One region of the Exiguobacterium sp. s95 genome, then DNA from elsewhere that is predicted to be linked to it. Evidence: riboswitches for the same ligand, from Rfam matches in the RefSeq annotation. Region 1 holds a riboswitch; each other region holds the start of a gene.

Region 1 (6,842 bases):
AGTGGCGGACAGCCGGCGGATCGAGGGACATTAAACGATTTGAAGGTTCGTGACGTTCAACTTAAAGCCGGTATCGTGTGGCATCAAGTTGATCAAAAAATCGAAGGTACTGTTACGGGCGTCATCGATGACGCCGTCCGGACGGATCATGCGGCACAACATACGGCGCAACACGTAATCTCAGCGATTTTGCAGGACGAGTTCAATATCAAGACATTAAGTTTTCGGACGGGCTCTGAAGAATCGACACTAGATATTGAAGCAGGTGAATGGAATGATGCCTTGCAAGCGCGTCTTGAAAAAAGATTGCGCCACGTCATTACATCGGCGTTACCGATTACGGCGAACGAGTACGACGAGGCGGCGGCACTCGCACTGCCTTTACGTAAAACACCCCAAGTGACAGGAAAGATTCGTGTCGTCCAAATCGGTGAACTGGACTATAGCGCCTGTGGAGGAACACACCTCGAATCGACAGCTGATTTAGAATTGATTATCTTGACAGGGCAGGAGCGGGTTCGGGGGAATATTCGACTGATGTACGTCGCGAAAGGGCGCGCATTTGAGTTGTTAACGAAGGAAAGACGTGCCTTGCGTGAAGCCGCTCAATTGTTATCGGCTAAAAAAGAGCAGCTGCCGCAAGCCGTCGAAGAATTAAAACAAGATGTCGTTCGCTTGAATCGGATGATTGAAACAGTTCAAGCCGCACATGTCCGTACGGAACTCAATAAACTACTGGCGTCGACGGAGGATTGGATTTTCGTAAACCATGCTGACGAGGCATTGCCATTCTCTGAAAGACTAGTCAAAGCGATTGCGGAAGCAGGACGTCTCGGACTCATTTGGAACGAATCAGCTAAAAAATTATTGATGCAAGGATCAAGTCCGGTCCACCTCGGGAAATTTGCCAAAGTCCATTTGAAGACGTTCAATGGACGTGGTGGTGGTAGCGAGCACGTCGCACAGGCGATGTTCAACACGCATGAGGATGCAGTTGCTTACATAGAACGATTGAAGGAGGAACAAGTAACATGACAGTGATTCAAGTAAAAACAGCAGAGCAGCACCAAGCAGTCCGAATGATTCGCGAACGGGTCTTCGTCGAAGAACAAGGGGTTCCTCGTAATCTTGAATATGATACCCATGACGAAACAGCGATTCACTTGCTTGTCCTTGACGAACAAAATCGCCCTGTCGCGACAGGACGGACACGTCCCTACGACGATCAACGGATGAAGGTCGAACGTGTTGCGACGCTAGCTGCGACACGTGGGAAAGGCTACGGCGGTGAGCTGATGCGAGCAATGGAACGCGTGGCGAGACGAGAGGGTCGGAGCATCTTGACGCTTGGTGCTCAAGTTCAAGCGATTCCTTTTTATCAAGGCTTAGGATACAACATCATGTCCGACGAATTTGATGATGCCGGCATCCCACACCGAACGATGGAAAAGAAAGTTTAATTGAGAAATTTTAAAGAAATCCTGTAAAAAGGGTTTCTTTTTTTGAAATTCTATGTATATATATAATTAATAATGAATTTTTATACAGACAGATGAATTCGAAATCAGGGAGGAATTAATAATGACGAAACAAAAATTAATTTTAGCGTATTCTGGGGGACTTGATACATCGGTGGCAATCAAATGGTTGAGTAAGGATTATGATGTCGTCGCTTTATGTATGGACGTCGGCGAAGGAAAAGATTTGACTGTCATCAAAGAAAAAGCGTTGCTCGTCGGAGCCGTCGAATCGATTGTTCTTGATGTCAAAGAAGAATTCGCAAATGAATTCGTCTTACCAGCACTTCAATACGGCGCCCACTACGAAGGCGCGTATCCACTGATTTCGGCACTGTCTCGCCCGCTGATTGCTGAAAAGCTCGTCGAAGTTGCGCATCAACATGGCGCAACGGCCGTTGCACATGGTTGTACAGGAAAAGGAAATGACCAAGTCCGGTTTGAAGTTTCGGTCGCAGCACTCGATCCTTCACTGGAAGTCATCGCCCCTGTACGGGAATGGAAATGGTCACGTGAAGAGGAAATCGCTTATGCAAAAGACAACAATGTCCCGATTCCAATCAATCTCGACAGCCCATATTCAATCGATATGAACCTTTGGGGACGGAGTAACGAATGTGGTGTCCTTGAAAACCCTTGGACAGAACCGCCGCAAGATGCTTATGCACTGACGGTCGCACCGGAAGAAGCACCGGATCAAGCAGAAGAAGTCATTATCGGTTTTGAAGCGGGTGTTCCGACTTCAATCAACGGAACAGTCTACCCACTGGCGAAGTTGATTACAGAACTCAACATCATCGCCGGAGCACATGGTGTCGGACGGATTGACCACGTCGAGAACCGTCTCGTCGGAATCAAATCGCGGGAAGTGTATGAATGCCCGGGAGCAACGGTCTTGCTAAAAGCCCATGCCGCACTCGAGACCATCACATTGACGAAAGACGTCGCTCACTTCAAACCGATTTTAAGTCAACAATATGCAGAAACAATCTACAACGGTTTGTTCCACGCACCGTTAACGAAAGGTCTGAAAGCATTCTTAAAAGCGACGCAACAAGACGTCACGGGCGAAGTACGGGTCAAACTCTACAAAGGGAATGCGACGGTCACAGGACGTCAGTCACCGGTGTCACTTTATGACGAGAAGCTTGCGACGTATACGAAAGAAGATGCGTTCGATCATGAAGCAGCGAAAGGATTCATTAAATTGCACGGTCTTGCGATTGCGACACACGCAAGTGTTCATCGGCAGGAAGGCGTGACAAAATGACGAAACTTTGGGGCGGACGGTTTACAGAAGGGGCTTCCGCTCAGGCTGAAGCGTTTGGGGCATCGATTTCATTCGACCAAAAGCTTGCGGCAGTTGATTTAGAAGGAAGTCTCGCCCATGCCAATATGTTGTATCAACAAGGTATCCTAGAAGAGACGGAATGGAAAAAAATCGAAGCGGGTCTCAAGACGTTACAAGCTTCGATTGGAACACATGTCTATTCGCTTGCTGACGAAGACATCCACATGAATCTCGAACGGTTGCTGACGGAACAAATCGGACCGGTCGCAGGGAAGTTGCATACAGCGAGAAGTCGGAATGACCAGGTTGCGACGGATTTACATTTGTGGATGGAACAACATGTGGTTGATTTAATCGAAAGCCTACGCAACTTGCAGACGGTGATTACGGAACAGGCGGATGTACACATCGAAACCGTCATGCCGGGGTATACCCACTTACAGCGGGCACAACCGATTTCACTTGCACACCATCTACTCGCGTATTTTTGGATGTTCGACCGTGACGTAGATCGTCTGACAGATAATTTGAAACGGATTCGGATTTCGCCGCTCGGTGCTGGGGCACTCGCCGGGACGACATTCCCGATTGACCGTTTCAAGTCAGCGGAACTGCTCGGATTTGAGCACGTCTATCCGAACAGCCTCGATGCTGTATCGGACCGTGACTTCGTCATTGAATATCTCGGGATTGCTTCGACGGTCATGATGCACCTCTCACGCTTTTGTGAAGAAATCATCATCTGGGCGTCGCAAGAATTTTCATTCATCGAATTGTCAGATGCATTTTCAACGGGTTCGAGCATGATGCCACAAAAGAAAAACCCGGACTTCGCTGAATTGATTCGCGGAAAAACAGGGCGTGTCTATGGAAACCTGATGGGGTTCCTGACGACGATGAAAGCATTACCGCTCGCTTACAATAAAGACATGCAAGAAGATAAAGAAGGTGTCTTCGATACGGCAGATACCGTTTTACAATCCGTTCAAATCTTTACGGGAATGCTCGAATCAGCAACGTTTAAGACAGAAGCGCTCAAGAAGGCGACAATGCAAGACTTCTCGAATGCGACGGAACTAGCAGATTATCTCGTCACAAAAGGTGTTCCTTTCCGGGAAGCGCATGAAATCGTCGGAAAAGCGGTCCTCCATTGTGTTCAGACGAATTGTTTCTTAAAAGATTTAACGCTTGAAACGTATCAAACGTTCCACTCCGTCATCGCGGAAGATGTTTATCCGCTCCTCGACCCGGTGCAAGCAGTAGCAAGAAGAGGAAGTTACGGCGGGACAGGTTTTGCTGCTGTTTCTGTACAACTCGATCAAGCGAAGAAAAAACTCGCGGATTAACGGAAAAATGAAAAAATTTTAGCAAATGACTGGATTTAACAAAAAATGTTTGCTATAACTGTAACTAACAACCGACAGATAGAGGCGCGGATGACATCAGTAACATCATTTATTGAAGCGAGCATGCTGAGTGATGTGAAAGGGGAAATCCGCCGAAGTGAATGAGAAAGATGCTTCTTCTCATTTGCTGGTACAACGGTTAAGATCCGTTGTACTGCCGAAACCGATGTTTCGGAGCGCTATCTTACGTAAAAGAACGAAAGACTTTGTCTTCGTTTGTCCGATCGTGATAACGACGGGCCGTAGGAACGCTCCTACCGGCCCGTCGTTTTTTTCTGTTTCGGGACAAAGGAGATAGGATTGTGACAACTGTACTTAAATTTGGTGGTAGCTCGGTCGCGACTGTCGAACAGATTCAGTCAATTGCGAATTATTTAAAAAATCGGACAGAACAAGGTGAAAAATTAGTGGTCGTCGTCTCTGCGATGGGGAAGATGACAGACTCGCTCATCGCACAAGCGCAAGCAATCACGGATCGTCCTGAACGACGTGAACTCGATCGATTGCTCGCAATCGGCGAAGAACAAACGATTTCGTTACTCAGCATCGCCTTAAATTCCGTCGGAGTAAAAGCCTTATCACAAACAGGTGCGCAGGCAGGAATCAGCACGATGGGGGTTCATACGAAAAGTAAGATTAAACAAATTGACGGGGACTTGTTACGAAAGAAACTCGAAACCTATGATGTCGTCATCGTCGCCGGATTCCAAGGTGTCAACGAGCTCGGGGATGTTACGACACTCGGTCGTGGTGGATCAGACACAACGGCTGTCGCCTTAGCGGCCGTCCTTGATAAGCGCTGTGAAATCTATACAGATGTCGACGGTGTCTATACGGCGGATCCGCGGATTCATCAAGCGGCACAGCCGATTCCACAAATTTCATATGATGAAATGATGGAAATGAGTGCACTGGGATCGAAGGTCATGGAGATGCGCAGCGTCGAACTCGGGAAAAAATACGGCGTGCATATCTTTGTTGGGAAAACACTTGAATCGGAAAGAGGGACTTGGATCATGGAGGCAACAGAAACGATGGAACAAAAAGCAGTCACGAGCGTCAGTGTAACGAAAAATGTTTTGACGGTTTCAATCAAACACGTTCCACAAACCAATTCAGCAGTCGCCGACATTTTTGAATTGTTATCGAATCGCCATGTCAATATCGACATGATCAGTCAAACGACCTTTGATAGTGACGTGTTCCTCTCGTTCTCTTGTCCACTCGATGAAGAAGAGTTTCTCGAAGAGGCACTGAAAGATATCATCGATCGTTTTCCGACCGTTAAAGTCGATCGTCATAACGAGCATGCCAAGTTATCGGTCGTCGGAATCGGAATGCGTGACGCAACGGGCGTCGCATCAAAATTATTTGCGACGTTCCGTGCCGAGAACATCACGTTTTATCAAGTCACGACATCAGAAATCAGTATCTCGTATACAATCGCACAAGCAGATATCGAACGAACGGTCGCGGCGATCGCGAACGCGTTTAGCCTGTAAGGAGGAATGAACATGTACCACGTAGCAGTCATCGGTGCGACAGGCGCCGTCGGACAAAAGATGTTACAAGTCTTGAAGGAACTCGATTTTCCAGTCGGTCAACTGTCGGCGTATGCTTCAGAACGATCAGCAGGAAAAGTCGTTTCGTTTAATGGAACGGACGTGACGATTACAGCTTTATCGGAAGACATCATCCATCACGGGATCGACGTCGCATTATTCGCAGCCGGTGGAGCAATCAGTGAACAGTATGCCCCCTTGCTGGCAGAACACGGAACACTTGTCGTCGATAATTCAAGTGCTTTCCGGATGCAAGAGACGATTCCGCTCGTCGTACCAGAAGTCAATCCGGAAGCGGTCAGCAGCACCGACCGACTGATCGCTAATCCGAACTGCTCGACGATTCAATCCGTCGTTGCCCTGGCACCACTCAAACACTTAGGTTTTGAACGAATCACGTATACGACGTATCAAGCAGTCTCCGGTTCCGGTCAAAAAGGAATTGAGGACTTGGCGCGAGGCAGCCGCGGTGAAGAACCGGTCAACTATCCGCACCCGATCCATGATAATATCTTGCCGCATATCGATGTCTTCTTAGAAGACGGGTACACGAAAGAAGAGCAAAAAATGATTGACGAGACACGGAAGATTTTTAACCAACCGAACTTACCGGTCAGTGCGACGTGTGTCCGTGTTCCCGTCACAAATTCGCATTCGGTTGCAATCAACGTGACGTTTTCAAACGAGACGACGGTCGAAGCGATTCGCACAGCACTTGCTGACGCGCCAGGCGTCGTACTGGTTGATGATGTTTCGCGAAATCAGTACCCGATGCCGCTTGATGCAAGCGGGACGGACGAAGTGTACGTCGGGCGGATTCGTCAAGATCAAACGCTCGCGAACACATTCCATCTGTGGTGTGTCGCGGATAACATTCGAAAAGGCGCGGCGTCAAATGCAGTCCAGGTCGCGCGTCATGCTTTAGAAAACGGCATCCATTCTTAATCATACTAAGGAGGAATTTAACATGTTCAAAGGAGCAGGAACAGCACTAGCGACACCGTTCAATTCAGCAGGTGAACTCGACTTAGTCGTTTTTGAACAGTTGATTGAACAGCAACTTGCA
Region 2 (6,842 bases), on a different contig from region 1:
ACTCGTCGACATTCCTGAACTACACGCCAACATGATTTTTTTCATTTCAACCATTCCTCCCGCGTTTTGGAATCGCTTACAACTTTGATTATACGGATTTTACTACCCATGTCTATACTTGATTTTTATTTTGTTTATTTTTATTTTTAAAAAGTGTAGTGTTGTAATCGAAAACAACTTGGAGGAGGAACAATCATGGAAGAACTGATTCGTTTTGAGCCGATTTTACAGGAGCGGATATGGGGTGGATGTAAGCTTGGTGCATATGGATTTGATACGTTAGGCAAACAAAACATCGGTGAAGCTTGGACCTTGGCTGATCACCCAAACGGGCAAACCAAGGTGAATGCCGGACGTTTTTCCGGTGATGCACTACGGGATTTATGGTCAAATCACCCTGAAATTTTCGGGATGGACACAACGGAAGCTTTTCCTTTACTCATTAAGTGGATTGACGCTGCGGATGATTTATCCGTTCAAGTCCATCCTGACGATCATGATGCCTGTCGCCTAGAAGGACAGCCTTACGGGAAAAATGAATGCTGGTATATCGTCGATTGTCCGGCAGACGCCACCATTATTTATGGGCATGACTTCAAAACAAAAGCTGATTTGTTGCGCGCTGTCCGTGAAGACGATTTAACTTCCGGCTTAATTGATTTGCCTGTTTCACCCGGCGATTTTTTTTACGTTCCAGCAGGTACTGTTCATGCTTTAACCGAAGGGTGTCTTGTCATCGAAATCCAGCAGAACTCTGATACCACGTACCGGTTGTACGATTACGATCGAATTGACCATTCGACCAACAAACCGCGTCAACTCCACCTTAAAGAAGCACTCGAAGTCATTCAATTTCCTCATTTCCAGTACGAGGAGCCTTATGTACCGACCTCTTTTTGTTCAAGACTACTGACAACCAACGCCTATTTTTTTGTCGAGGAATGGGCCATCCATGACATGATTACGATTGCACCACGAACTTCCTTCCAAGTCATCACTATCATCAGTGGCACGCTGATCATCAACCAATTGCGTTATACCGCCGGAGACACGGTTCTGATTCCGGCAAAAGTAACTTGTACCGTTTCTGGAAAGGGGAAACTTCTATTGACTGGTCCAAATCCAACACCGAAACAACGACTTCACATCGGAATTGATCTTGGTGGGACTCACACGCGTGTTGCCGCAATCAATCAGCACCATGTCGTAAAACAATATCGATTTTTGACAGAGGCGGCTGCTGGCCCGGACTATACAATTAATCATTTAAGACAAGCCATCCAAAAGCTACTTGAAGAATTTGAAGTCGAACGAATTGGTATCGCAGCGCCTGGTCCGCTTGATGCAGCAACGGGTCGGCTATTGTCACCTCCGAACCTGCCGGGTTGGGACGATGTAAATTTGGTTCGCCCGTTAGAAGAGTTCTTCAACATCCCGGTTTCCCTTGAAAATGATGCAAATGCCGCCGCGCTCGGCGAAGCATTGTTCGGGGCAGGACAAGACTATACATCCATCTATTACATGACAGTCAGTACAGGAATCGGTGGTGGATATGTCTATCAAAAGACGTTGATTCGAGGCGCACACGGATATGCTGGTGAAATCGGAAATACGATCATCGATGCTTCTGGACCGGAACATCACGTCTTGAACAAAGGCTCACTCGAAGGATTAGCAAGCGGTACGGCTCTTCAGACGCGGGCTGATTCATTAAATGAATCTTCTCTTGCACAACTTCTTGGCAATACACAGGAAAGGCTTCGTTTCGTAAATCATTTAGCAACAGGCGTAGCGAACATCATTCACACACTTGATCCGGAAGCCGTCATCATCGGTGGCGGTGTTACGGCTTCCGCCGATTTATTTTGGGAAGAGCTCTTACAAGCCGTCAATGCCCGTCTCTACCCGACGTTACGTCAAAAAACAATCATTCGCTTAGCTGCATTGGAAGGAAATGCCGGTGTCATCGGTGCTGCCCATTTAAATCGGATGAACGCCGAATAACTTCATTGTTCCTTTTGAACAGACTTTACTACTTTTTTTAAAAACAGACTTGAAACTTTTTTCTGAAATATGATAAGGTTTTCTTATTAAAAGAATATGACTATTCTATCGATGAGGTAGAGGCGCGGTCTTAATGAGTATTTGATCTGAGGATGACAACGAGGACGATCAAGGAAAGGTAATGCTGCCGAAGTATCGTCAAGTGTCTGACTTGATGGTACTGGTCGAATTGGGAAATACCCGTTCGATTGCCATACGTGTTTTGTATGGAGCGCTCCAATTCGGCTAAGAAAGACGCATCCAGCAAGGGTGTCGGCTTTGTTGCCGGTGCCCTTGCTTTTTTATATGCAATGGGTCTCATCTTCTAAAAAAAGAGGAGGAACCACACAATGGTCAATTATTCAGATTCAATCGTTGCGCTCATTCCAGCTGTCATTGCAATCGCACTTGCAATCGTGACGCGCAAAGTCGTTATTTCACTTGGTGTCGGTATTTTGATTGGTGCTTTATTGCTGCATAGCTTTAATCCAATCGATACGGTCGTCTATCTCGGCAAAAACATCTTTAGTCTATTTTGGGCGGATGGGGCGTTAAATGAATGGAACGTCTTATTACTCATCTTCTTACTATTACTCGGTGTTCTATCGACGCTTATCCAAACATCGGGCGGTGCACATGCCTTCGGTGAATGGGCAACAACACACGTCAAGACAGCGCGCGGCGCTCGCCTCGCAGCATTTGGTTTAGGTATTTTAATCTTCATCGATGATTACTTCAACAGTCTTGCTGTCGGGAATGTCAGTCGTCCGTTAACGGACCGTCGTGGCGTCTCGCGGGCAAAACTTGCGTATATTATTGACTCGACGGCTGCTCCAGTCTGTGTCATCAGCCCGCTTTCAAGTTGGGGAGCGTTCATCATCTCGATCATCGCTGGTATCTTAACGACACATTCGATTACGGAGTATTCCGCATTCAGTGCTTTCATGATGATCGTGCCACTCAACTTCTATGCGATTTTCGCTCTATTGCTGACGCTTTACATCGCGTACACAGGGATTGCGGTCGGACCGATGCGGACGCATGAACTTCGTGCATTAAAAGGTGAACTTTTCGATGCAAGTAAAGGAACACCGATGGGGATGGCAGAGGAAGTCAAAGAACACGAAGGTGGAAAAGTACGTGACCTCGTCGTTCCGATTATCGTTCTCGTCATTGCAACAGTTTCCGCATTACTCTTTACCGGTGCTCAGGCACTCGCTGCTGACAATCGTGCATTTACGTTGATTGGTGCATTTGAAGCGACAGACGTAACACGTTCACTCGTTGCTGGTGTCGTCATCAGTTTAGTCGTTGCTTTCCTGATGTTGATTGGTCGGAAAATCCCGGCGCGCGAATACGGACACAGCATCTGGGCTGGGATGAAATCCATGTGGCCTGCTGTCGTCATCTTATTATTCGCTTGGACAATCATCGCTGTTATCGGTGACATGAAAACAGGTGAGTACTTAGCAAGCTTCGTCAGTAAGTCGATTTCTGCTTCGTACCTCCCCTTCTTATTGTTCTTGATTGCAAGCTTAATGGCATTCTCGACAGGTACAAGTTGGGGAACATTCGGTATCATGCTGCCGATCGGTGCTGACCTCATCATGGCGGTCGAACCGAATCTCTTACTTCCGACGCTCGCTGCCGTTCTTGCCGGATCCGTCTTCGGAGACCACTGTTCACCAATTTCCGATACGACGATTCTCAGTTCGACAGGTGCCGGTTCGCATCATATCGATCACGTCACGACACAACTTCCGTATGCGTTGGTTGGTGCAGCGACATCGGCAGTCGGCTACCTTGTGCTCGGTTTAACCGATTCATCAATCATCGGCTTCATCGGTGCACTTATCGCCTTCTTACTCGCACTCGTCGTCCTGAATGTCGTCTCGAAACGCGGCAAAGTACCAACTGAACTTCGCGCTGAATAATAAAAAAATAACGCTCAGCTTAGCCGAGACGAGAAAAAAAGAAGGGATTGCCATCTACGATGATGTGCAATCCCTTCTTTTAAGTTGTAGACAACATGGTATGAAGAAATAAAAAGCGTCTTGTTTCGTTGCTTTTTAGGTAATACCGTGAGAGAAATACAGGAAAGCACGAACGAATTGCAATTCGATATCGCATGTTCACGCTTCATAAGCGTTTGTCTACACGCTGAAGCGATCATTCTTACACCATCAAGGCACACACTTCATTTGCAAACGCAACTGGATCTTCGATTGGCAAGCCTTCCATGAGCAACGCTTGTTGGTACATTAATTTCGTATAGCGTTCAAATTTCGGACGGTCTTCTTTAAAGGCCGTTTCAATGGCTTGGAAGACGTCATGCGACGTGTTCAACTCTAAAATTTTCACGGCTGAAACATCTTGGTTGTTCGGCATCGATTTAAGAATTTTCTCCATTTCAATCGAAACGGCACCATCCGTCGCGAAGCAGACCGGATGTGATTTTAAGCGTGAAGAAGCTTTGACTTCTTTGACTTGCCCAGCAAGCACTTCTTGCATCGCTGTAAACATCTCGACTTGTGTTTCGGTCGTTTCTGCTTGATCCGCTTGCTCGATGCCAAGATCACTGCTCGTAACCGATTTAAATTCTTTTCCTTCATAGTTGAGCAACATTTGAATCGCGAACTCATCGATTTCTTCCGTAAAGTACAGAATGTCGAACCCTTTGTCTTTGACAAGCTCCGACTGTGGCAACTTATCTAAACGGTCCGTACTTTCCCCTGAAGCATAGTAAATGTATTTTTGATCTTCCGGCATCGCCGCGACGTATTCAGCGAGCGTGACCAGCTTCTTCTCTTTTGCCGAGTGGAACAGGACAAGATCTTTGACCGTCTCTTTATGCATGCCGTAATCATTGTAGATTCCAAACTTCAATTGACGACCAAAGGCTTGATAAAAGGCTTCATACTTCTCGCGATCGTCACGAAGCAGTCCTTCAAGTTGCGTCTTAATCTTACTTTGAATGTTTTTTGCAATCAATTTGAGTTGGCGGTCGTGCTGCAACAACTCACGTGAAATATTGAGTGACAAGTCTTCCGAGTCGACCATCCCTTTGACGAAGCTAAAGTGGTCCGGCAAGAGGTCACTGCATTTTTCCATGATCAAGACGCCGTTCGCATACAGTTCAAGACCTTTCTCGAACTCTTTCGAATAATAGTCGAAGGACGGTTGCTCCGGAATGAATAAAATCGATTGATAACGGACGGCACCATCTGCACTGATATGGATGTGCTTGACTGGTGTATCAAATCCATATCGTTTTTCTTGATAGAAGTTCGTGTAATCCTCGTCCGTCAACTCCCGTTTATTTTTCCGCCAAATCGGCACCATGCTGTTGATTGTCTTGACGACCTTCACTTCTTCCATCTCGTCCGATCCTTCAATCGGTTGACGTTCCGTCTCTTCCATCTCAATCGGATAGCGGATGAAGTCGGAATACTTTTTGACGATCGTCCGCAAACGATGCGTATCTAAATACTCATCATAATTTTCATCTTCTTCGTTCGCTTTGATGTGCAGCGTGATTTCCGTCCCGACTGTAGCTTTTTCGACTTCTTCAATCGTATAACCGTCGACACCGTGCGACTCCCACTTGTACGCTGTTTCGCTACCGAATGGTTTCGTGATGACCGTGACCACATCCGCGACCATGAATGCCGAATAAAAGCCGACACCGAACTGTCCGATGATGTCGTGTCCGTCTTGCGCGGCATTCTCCGCCTTAAAGGCAAGTGACCCACTCTTCGCGATTGTTCCGAGATTCGCTTCGAGCTCCTCTTTTGTCATCCCGATTCCCGTATCACGAATGACGAGCTGTCGTGTCGTTTGATTCGGTTCAATCGTAATCTTATAGGCATCCTTTTCGAACGTCAGCGTCTCGTCCGTCAATGCTTTGTAATAAATCTTGTCTATCGCGTCACTAGCGTTCGAAATCAACTCACGTAAAAAGATTTCCTTATGTGTATAGATGGAATGAATCATCATTTCGAGTAAACGTTTCGACTCTGCCTTGAACTGTTTCGTTTCCATTTCCGATACCCCCTAGTTCTTTTTTAGCACTCTAACAACAAGAGTGCTAATACAAATCTATTATTACGGATTGGAAAAATAGTGTCAATCCCCTTCTTCGAGTCGGCTGCGGATATATTTTCCGATTTTACGTAAGCTTTCCGCCGACCCGTATGTGCCATGACTGACACCATGGCAGTCCGGCCGATTCCCGAGTCCGATGAACTGCTCACTCGGTTTAAAGTGAAGACCGATGATTGGAACGGAAAATTGTTCCGAAGACCCGAGTTCGACGACGGCATCCGGATACCCCGGGACCGGCTCGGGTGCTTGCCATGTAGCCGTCTGATCGATTGTCCGGTAACGTTCCGTATGTTCCCGTCCGAGAAGAATAATTCCGCGTAACGAAAAAAGACGAATCAATTTCAAAAGGAACGTCTGACCAAATACGGTTTCTTCCAGTTCATGTCGCTGAGCAATCGTTCCCATGTAACGTTTCGTCGGAAATGGAAAAAAATCCGCATGGATGACCGGCTCTCCGGTTCCGTAAAAAGAAGCTTCGAATCCATTCAGAAAACCTTCCAATTTTCCTCCCCCCTCCCGTCCGAACCACGATTTATAAATGTCCGGCTGTTTGAAATAACGATTATAGGAATCAATCATTTGATTAAATCGTTGGTCCGTCCGGTACTCCGTAAGCGGCGCATCGACTTCTCTTAGGACGAATGGTCCTGTCGTCTCATAGCGTAACGTGCCATCCCGGTTCAAAAACTGGCCTG
Region 3 (6,842 bases), on a different contig from region 1:
CAACAAAACCGTTCTCTGTCGCCATCGACTGAACGACGGTTGCTTTTGCTGGCATTTCGATTGACGCATCAACCGGTTTTTGACCAGTTTGTGCCATCATGACGTGACCAAGTGTCGCCCCGTTATCGAGTGTCTGTCCTGTTTTTGCCGTCCAGTCAGTGAGTTTTCCAGCGCCAGGACTAGCAATCGTAATCATCTTACCGTCGATTTTGGCATTTTCTGTTTTGACGTAACTTGTTGCTTGATCGTAGTAATAATAACCGATTGCGCCACCACCAATTAAAACGACGAGCGTTAAAATATTGATGATTAATAATTTCTTCATGTTCATGAGTAAGTTGCATCCTTTCTGTTACTAGCTGATCGCCCCAGTGCGGTCTCATAAAAAAGACTCCTCTGGGGAGGAGTAGTTAATACAGTTAATTATATGGGTGCATAACAAACAAACAACCAACAATTTCCGACAAAATGTTGGAAAAGTCTTTGTTAACGGATACAATACGTAAAAAGGAGCTGAATTTTAAATGAATCAGTCGTGCGATCCGCGTCCTAAACGTTCACGTGAACGTATTACGACAGAGCTATTTCATTTACTTGAACACCATTCCTTTTCGACGATCACCGTCAAAATGTTGACGGATGGTGCTGAGGTCAATCGTTCGACCTTCTATGCGCACTATAAAGATAAATACGATTTGCTGGATCAAATCGTTGAGGAACACATGACGTTGCTCGCAGAAGCGATTCGGATTACAGGAAAACAATCGGCCGAGCCTCCGACAGTCGAACGCGTCAGTCGTTACTTTGCACGTTTGTTCATCCACATTGAGCAAAACGAGCGCTTTTACCGGACGATGCTGCTCCAAGGAACAGTCAAGACGTTCATCTCCCGTTTCTTGGATACGTTAAAAGAAAACTACCGTCTTGCTTTCCGGGAGACGACAAGTGTCTCTGTTCCGGTGGATCGGGATTTATTACTGAACTACGTCATTGGTGGTCAACTCGGGCTCTTGATGTCGTGGTTACGAAATGATCGTCCGTATTCCTCCGAGTATATGGCAAATCAGCTCAGTCAGATGATCGTCTTCGGAACAGTTGAAAGTATTGGTTTTCCTCAGACACGCCCAGGGACTGTCTAAAAAATGAACTAAAAAGCGCCATTCCGATGTGAGGGAATGGCGCTTTTTGTGCTAGTCGGATATAACGTTAGATTACGCTTGACGGAATTCCAGCTGTTTCGTATAAATCGTACTTTGGTTACGTCCGTGCTCTTTTGAAGCATAGAGTGCTTTATCCGCTTGTTGCAATGCTTCGAGTGATGTATGGGATCCACCCGAATGGGCAATTCCTAACGAAATCGTAATCTTCAAATCAGGTACATTTGCAGTCGGGAACAGGTTACGGGCGACTGTCGTCCGCGCTAATTCAGAGATTTTTTTCGCATCCTTCAATGATGTGTTCGGTAAAATGATCAAGAATTCTTCTCCACCGTACCGACCGACTAAATCATCCGGACGTACAATAGAGGCAAGTGTCGTTCCGAGTTGCCGCAACACATCGTCGCCGGCATCGTGACCATATGTATCGTTAACGTGTTTGAAGAAATCGATATCGATCAGGATAAGTGAATATCCGTCGTCATCCGATCCGACGAGTGATAGGGAGTCGTCCAGACGTCGGCGATTGGCGAGACCCGTCAAGGCGTCGGTCATCGCAAGTTTTTGCTGGTACTGGATATTTTCAAAATGTCGTCGCAGTTCGGCTAATAAGCGATAGGTGACGAGTCCGGCTAATAAATTAAAGAAAATGTACGTAACCGATACTTTGAAAAACGTTTCCCAACTGTTTGTCAGTGCATAGATGGCTGGTAACGAATAGAGAATACCGATTCCGATCATTAATTCAAAGGTCAGCAATGTATTACGTAAAAATCTGCGTGCTATGCCAATTGTCAAAATGAATAAAATCATGATGACGGAAGCGAGAATCGCTCCTTCGATTTGATCAGCAGGTGTAATTAAAAAACGCGTTCCGATAATCATGACTCCCGTGATGAAGGCACTAGGCAATCCGCCAAATAATGTGGCAATCGCGACAGGAATGATACGTAAGTCAATCCGGGCAATATCAATTTGAATGCTGTTGAACATGAGGAGTACAGCAATTGCACCAGCTACACAACCTAAAATAAGGCGTGATTCAAGCTTTGATTTTGGTGTAATTCTTGGTTGATTTCGAAAAGGTAAAAATAAAAGCGTGATCGTCGTGAATAAGAGACAAAAATTTATGATGAAGTTATTCATAATAGACAACAAATCCTCCCAACTCCCCCTGCAGTATACTTCCAATTATATACTTTGAGTATACTCGTTCTACTAACGGTATAGGAGGTCTGAATGTTTAGAATAAAAAAAGAAAAACAGAATAAAACCTCTGTCCTTCTCTTGATTTTTAATTTATTAATTGGATGAGACGACTTCTTCATCCATTGTCGCGAGGATTTTATCAAATACATGGATCATCACGTTCAGTTCCTCTTCAGACAAAGTGCCGAATCGCTCCTGAAGATATTTGCGACGGACGACTTCGAGATTCCGAAAAGCGGCCTCTCCCTCGTCAGTCAAGGCAAGGACGATTGAACGACGATCTTCCGTCGAACGTGTCCGTGTCACAAAACCGGTCTTATAAAGTTTATCTGTCAAAGCGGTGACCTGACTTGTCGCAAGTTCGAACTGTTCCGCGAGTAATGTCGGACGCTGGGGGCCGTTTTCAGATAAGCTACGTAAGATGAAGAATTCACTTCGCGTGGCAGTACCTTCAAACAGTTGATTCAACTCACGGCGCAACGTCCGGAGAATCACGCGCATTTGTTCTTCTAATCGATATGTCAATTGGTCATGTTGTTCTTGTCCCATCTGAGCAACATCCTTTCTGTACTACCTTCTACCATTTAGTGTACTAAAAATATCGGAATTTTACTATGAGCACGGTAGGATTCAAAAATATAAATTGACAAACAAGAAACATATTATGTACTATGTCGAAGTAATGAATTAGTAAATCAACTTAATTAGTTCTCACTCAACCAGTGGGATGGAGGTTGCGATTCTTATGAGTCGGGTTACGGATGTCGTCAAGCGGCAGATGAAATAGCTCAAAAGGAAGAATTGCCGAAATCGTAGACTACTTTGAAAGTCAGCGATTGGGATTAGATCAAACAGGTCTAATACTGTCATGAACCGTTTGCGGTTTATGGGGAGCTATCTTTCACGACGGTAGAATGAGACGCATCATCGATATGTTGCGTTCTCATCTTCCTCTTGGAAGGTGAGGGCGCTTTTTTACGCCCTCTCAAAAATTATAAAAAGAGAGAAGCGACAGACATGAACAATTTACAACAGCAACAACAACCCCTCGATTCCACAGCAGAAGGGCTACAACGAGGGCTTCAAGCCCGGCATATGTCGATGATTGCAATTGGCGGAGCGATTGGGACCGGTTTATTCATCGCGTCAGGTGCCTCTGTTGCAGCGGCAGGACCGGGTGGTGCGTTACTTTCTTATACAATCGTCGGATTGATGGTCTACTTCTTGATGACGAGCCTTGGGGAGATGGCCGCCTATATGCCGGTCGCAGGATCATTCTCGACGTACGGGACGAAGTTCGTCGACCCTTCATTCGGATTCGCCTTAGGATGGAACTATTGGTACAACTGGGCCGTCACGATTGCCGTCGAGCTCGTCGCAGCACAAATCGTCATGCATTACTGGTTCCCGAACATTCCGGGCGTCTATTTTAGCGCGCTGTTTTTACTTTTAATGATTGGATTAAATTATTTTTCGGTCAAAGGATTCGGTGAAGCCGAGTACTGGTTTGCGATGATTAAAGTCGTCACGGTCATCGTGTTTCTTGGTGTAGGAGTCGCGATGATTTTTGGTATCTTTACTTCGGAGCCACCAGCAGGGTTCAAAAACTTTGGCTTAGGTGATGCACCGTTTGTCGGAGGGATTCCAGCTGTCATCGGTATCATTCTTGTCGCAGGTTTTAGCTTTCAAGGGACGGAGCTCGTCGGAATCGCAGCAGGCGAGTCGGAAGATCCGGAAAAAAATGTCCCGAAAGCAGTTAAACAGGTGTTTTGGCGGATTTTATTATTTTATGTATTTGCGATCTTCGTCATCGGAATGTTGATTCCATACACAAGTCCGAGCCTTGTCTCAAATGATATTACGGATGTTGCCGTCAGTCCGTTCACACTCGTCTTCGAAAAAGCAGGACTCGTGTTTGCAGCAGCATTGATGAATGCGGTCATCTTGACGTCCGTCTTGTCTGCCGGGAACTCCGGGATGTATGCTTCAACCCGGATGCTCTACACACTGGCACGACAAGGTGATGCACCGAAACTATTTGCAAAAGTCTCAAAAAACGGTGTGCCGCGGAATGCGTTACTCGCGACAGGGGCGATTGGTGCGCTTTGTTTCTTGACGTCGATGTTCGGTGGACAAGTTTATCTTTGGTTACTGAATGCTTCCGGAATGACAGGATTTATCGCGTGGCTCGGGATCGCGATCAGTCATTACCGTTTCCGAAAAGGTTTCGTCGCCCAAGGGCATGCGTTACGTGACTTACCGTACGTTGCACCGGCGTTCCCGTTTGGTCCGCTATTCGCATTTGGCCTGTGTTTCCTCGTTATCGTTGGGCAAAACTATGCCGCGTTCCTCGCTGATCAAATCGACTGGGTTGGGATTGCAGCAACGTATATCGGAATTCCGTTATTCTTGGTCTTCTGGCTCGGACATAAAGTCAAACACCGGACATCGGTTGTCCGGTATGATGAGATGGAGTTTCCGAAACATCCGAAAAAATAATAGTATAAGCTAAAGGACCCTCTCGCTTACGAGAGGTCAGACTATAAGCAAAGTGTTATCGGGAATCGGGAGATCAAGCGTCTTTTTTCGTTGCTTTCCTCGGGCGAGGCGCAAGCCGTTGCTCCTTGATCCTAACGGACAATGAGCAGGGTCTTGCCTGCCTCTGGCAAGTCGCGTTGAAAACGCACTTTTCCCTTAGGAGTCAACGAAACATGACGCTTTTTAGGTAGTATCGTGACGGATTGTCTCTCGTTATCGCATGTTTACGCTTATTAATAGTTTGTCTACACACCAAAACCCTCTCACTTGCGAGAGGGTTTTTCTGTATAGAAGAAGCGAATAATTCCCGAAAGATTTTTTCAGTTTCTTTCCATGATATGTCCCTTCAAGTATGTCAATCCGTAATTGGATTATTTCTTTTTAATAATTTTATTTTTATCTAAAAATATTGTTTCAATAAAGTAAAAATAAGGAATAAATTCTTTACGGTAAACCTACTAAAACGATTGAGATGGAGGAAGTGTGAAATGAGTACATATGAATTGATTTTGACACTGGGTTCGGCCGCGTTCTTCATGGCGCTCGTTGCTTATGTATCCTATCGCATGACACGAGGCAAGGAACAGGGAGTTGACGAATATTTTTTGGCAGGACGTGGACTAAGCGGAATCTTTATTGCCGGTTCCTTGCTTCTGACCAACCTTTCGGCAGAACAACTGATTGGTTTGAACGGTCAGTCGTTCATGGGGAATATGTCGAGCATGGCGTGGGAAGTCACGGCAGGGTTTGCTGCCATCATCATGGCGATCTACCTGTTGCCTAAGTTTTTGGGGATGGGGATTTCGACGTTACCTGAATTTTTAAGTCAGCGCTATGATGAAACGGTCCGGCGGATGACGGTGCTCTTATTCTTACTTGGCTACATGTGCGTGACGATTCCATCGATGCTTTACTCCGGCGGGATTGCCGTCTTACAGCTGTTTAACGTACCGGAGTTATTTGGATTGAGTTATACGCAGTCGCTGTGGCTCGTCATTTGGGTTGTCGGGATCATCGGGGCCATCTATGCAATTTTCGGAGGACTACGGGCTGTCGCCGTCTCCGATACATTAAATGGAGTCGGACTTGTCATCATCGGTTTCCTCGTTCCGATTCTTGGTTTTTTTGCACTCGGGGACGGAAACATGGTCGACGGAATGAAGCGTCTCGCAACGACACACCCTGAAAAATTGAATGCGATTGGGTCGTCAACCGACGCCGTTCCGTTCTTTTCGATTTTTACAGGGATTCTGTTTGCGAATCTCTTCTATTGGTCACTCAATCAATATGTGATTCAGCGCGTGCTTGGAGCAAAGGACTTAAAAGAGGGACAAAAGGGTGTCTTGATGACAGGCTTCCTGAAACTACTCGTCCCGGTATTCATGTTGATTCCGGGTGTGATTGCGTACCATTTGTATGGAGATAATCTAGCAAGTGGAGATTTGGCCTATCCGAAATTAATCACGGAGTTGCTCCCTGTCTCATTGATGGGATTTTTCTTGGCCGTCTTGCTGGGAGCAGTCTTTAGTTCATTCAACTCACTCTTAAATAGTATCGCGACGTTGTTCGTACTCGACATTTATCGCCCGGTCTTTGCGAAAGAAGCGACCGATCGGCAGTTGATTCGTGTCAGTAAAATCTTCGGAACGATCGTTGCCTTGATTTCATTTGTCGTCGCTCCATTCTTAATGTATGCACCAGACGGTCTTTGGACGTTGATTCGTCAGTTCACAGGATTTTTCAACATTCCGATTCTCGTCATCGTCATGATGGGAATGCTCGTGCGGACGATTCCACCGATTGCTGCCAAAATCGTCATTGTTTTTCATGTCATTGCCTATTACTTCTTTGTTTTCGGACTCAGACAGTTGTTCGGAATCGATCACGGAATCAGCTTTATCCATGGCTATGGTATTTTATTGGTGATCGAAGTGCTGT

The links. A riboswitch is a leader RNA that binds a small molecule or an ion and turns the genes downstream of it on or off. The one in region 1 is predicted to bind lysine.
Region 2: linked by a shared signal. The riboswitch ahead of KNP99_RS08860 (Na+/H+ antiporter NhaC family protein) and the one ahead of KNP99_RS10775 (aspartate kinase) in region 1 are both predicted to bind lysine.
Region 3: linked by a shared signal. The riboswitch ahead of KNP99_RS11700 (amino acid permease) and the one ahead of KNP99_RS10775 (aspartate kinase) in region 1 are both predicted to bind lysine.

Annotation. Positions count from the first base shown of each region.
Region 1 is NZ_JACSMM010000006.1:43,528-50,369, forward strand. Features, by position in the region: gene KNP99_RS10755 (alanine--tRNA ligase-related protein) at 1-1,035, shown strand, start outside; gene KNP99_RS10760 (GNAT family N-acetyltransferase) at 1,032-1,460, shown strand; gene KNP99_RS10765 (argininosuccinate synthase) at 1,582-2,787, shown strand; gene argH (argininosuccinate lyase) at 2,784-4,154, shown strand; lysine riboswitch at 4,226-4,404, shown strand; gene KNP99_RS10775 (aspartate kinase) at 4,517-5,716, shown strand; gene KNP99_RS10780 (aspartate-semialdehyde dehydrogenase) at 5,729-6,721, shown strand; gene dapA (4-hydroxy-tetrahydrodipicolinate synthase) at 6,744-6,842, shown strand, end outside.
Region 2 is NZ_JACSMM010000004.1:17,769-24,610, reverse strand. Features, by position in the region: gene KNP99_RS08870 (PTS sugar transporter subunit IIB) at 1-45, opposite strand, end outside; gene KNP99_RS08865 (type I phosphomannose isomerase catalytic subunit) at 196-2,004, shown strand; lysine riboswitch at 2,114-2,289, shown strand; gene KNP99_RS08860 (Na+/H+ antiporter NhaC family protein) at 2,394-3,977, shown strand; gene htpG (molecular chaperone HtpG) at 4,219-6,084, opposite strand; gene KNP99_RS08850 (hypothetical protein) at 6,169-6,842, opposite strand, start outside.
Region 3 is NZ_JACSMM010000007.1:83,232-90,073, reverse strand. Features, by position in the region: gene KNP99_RS11720 (HlyD family secretion protein) at 1-331, opposite strand, end outside; gene KNP99_RS11715 (TetR/AcrR family transcriptional regulator) at 525-1,139, shown strand; gene KNP99_RS11710 (GGDEF domain-containing protein) at 1,212-2,303, opposite strand; gene KNP99_RS11705 (MarR family winged helix-turn-helix transcriptional regulator) at 2,460-2,915, opposite strand; lysine riboswitch at 3,087-3,271, shown strand; gene KNP99_RS11700 (amino acid permease) at 3,384-4,865, shown strand; gene KNP99_RS11695 (solute:sodium symporter family transporter) at 5,393-6,842, shown strand, end outside.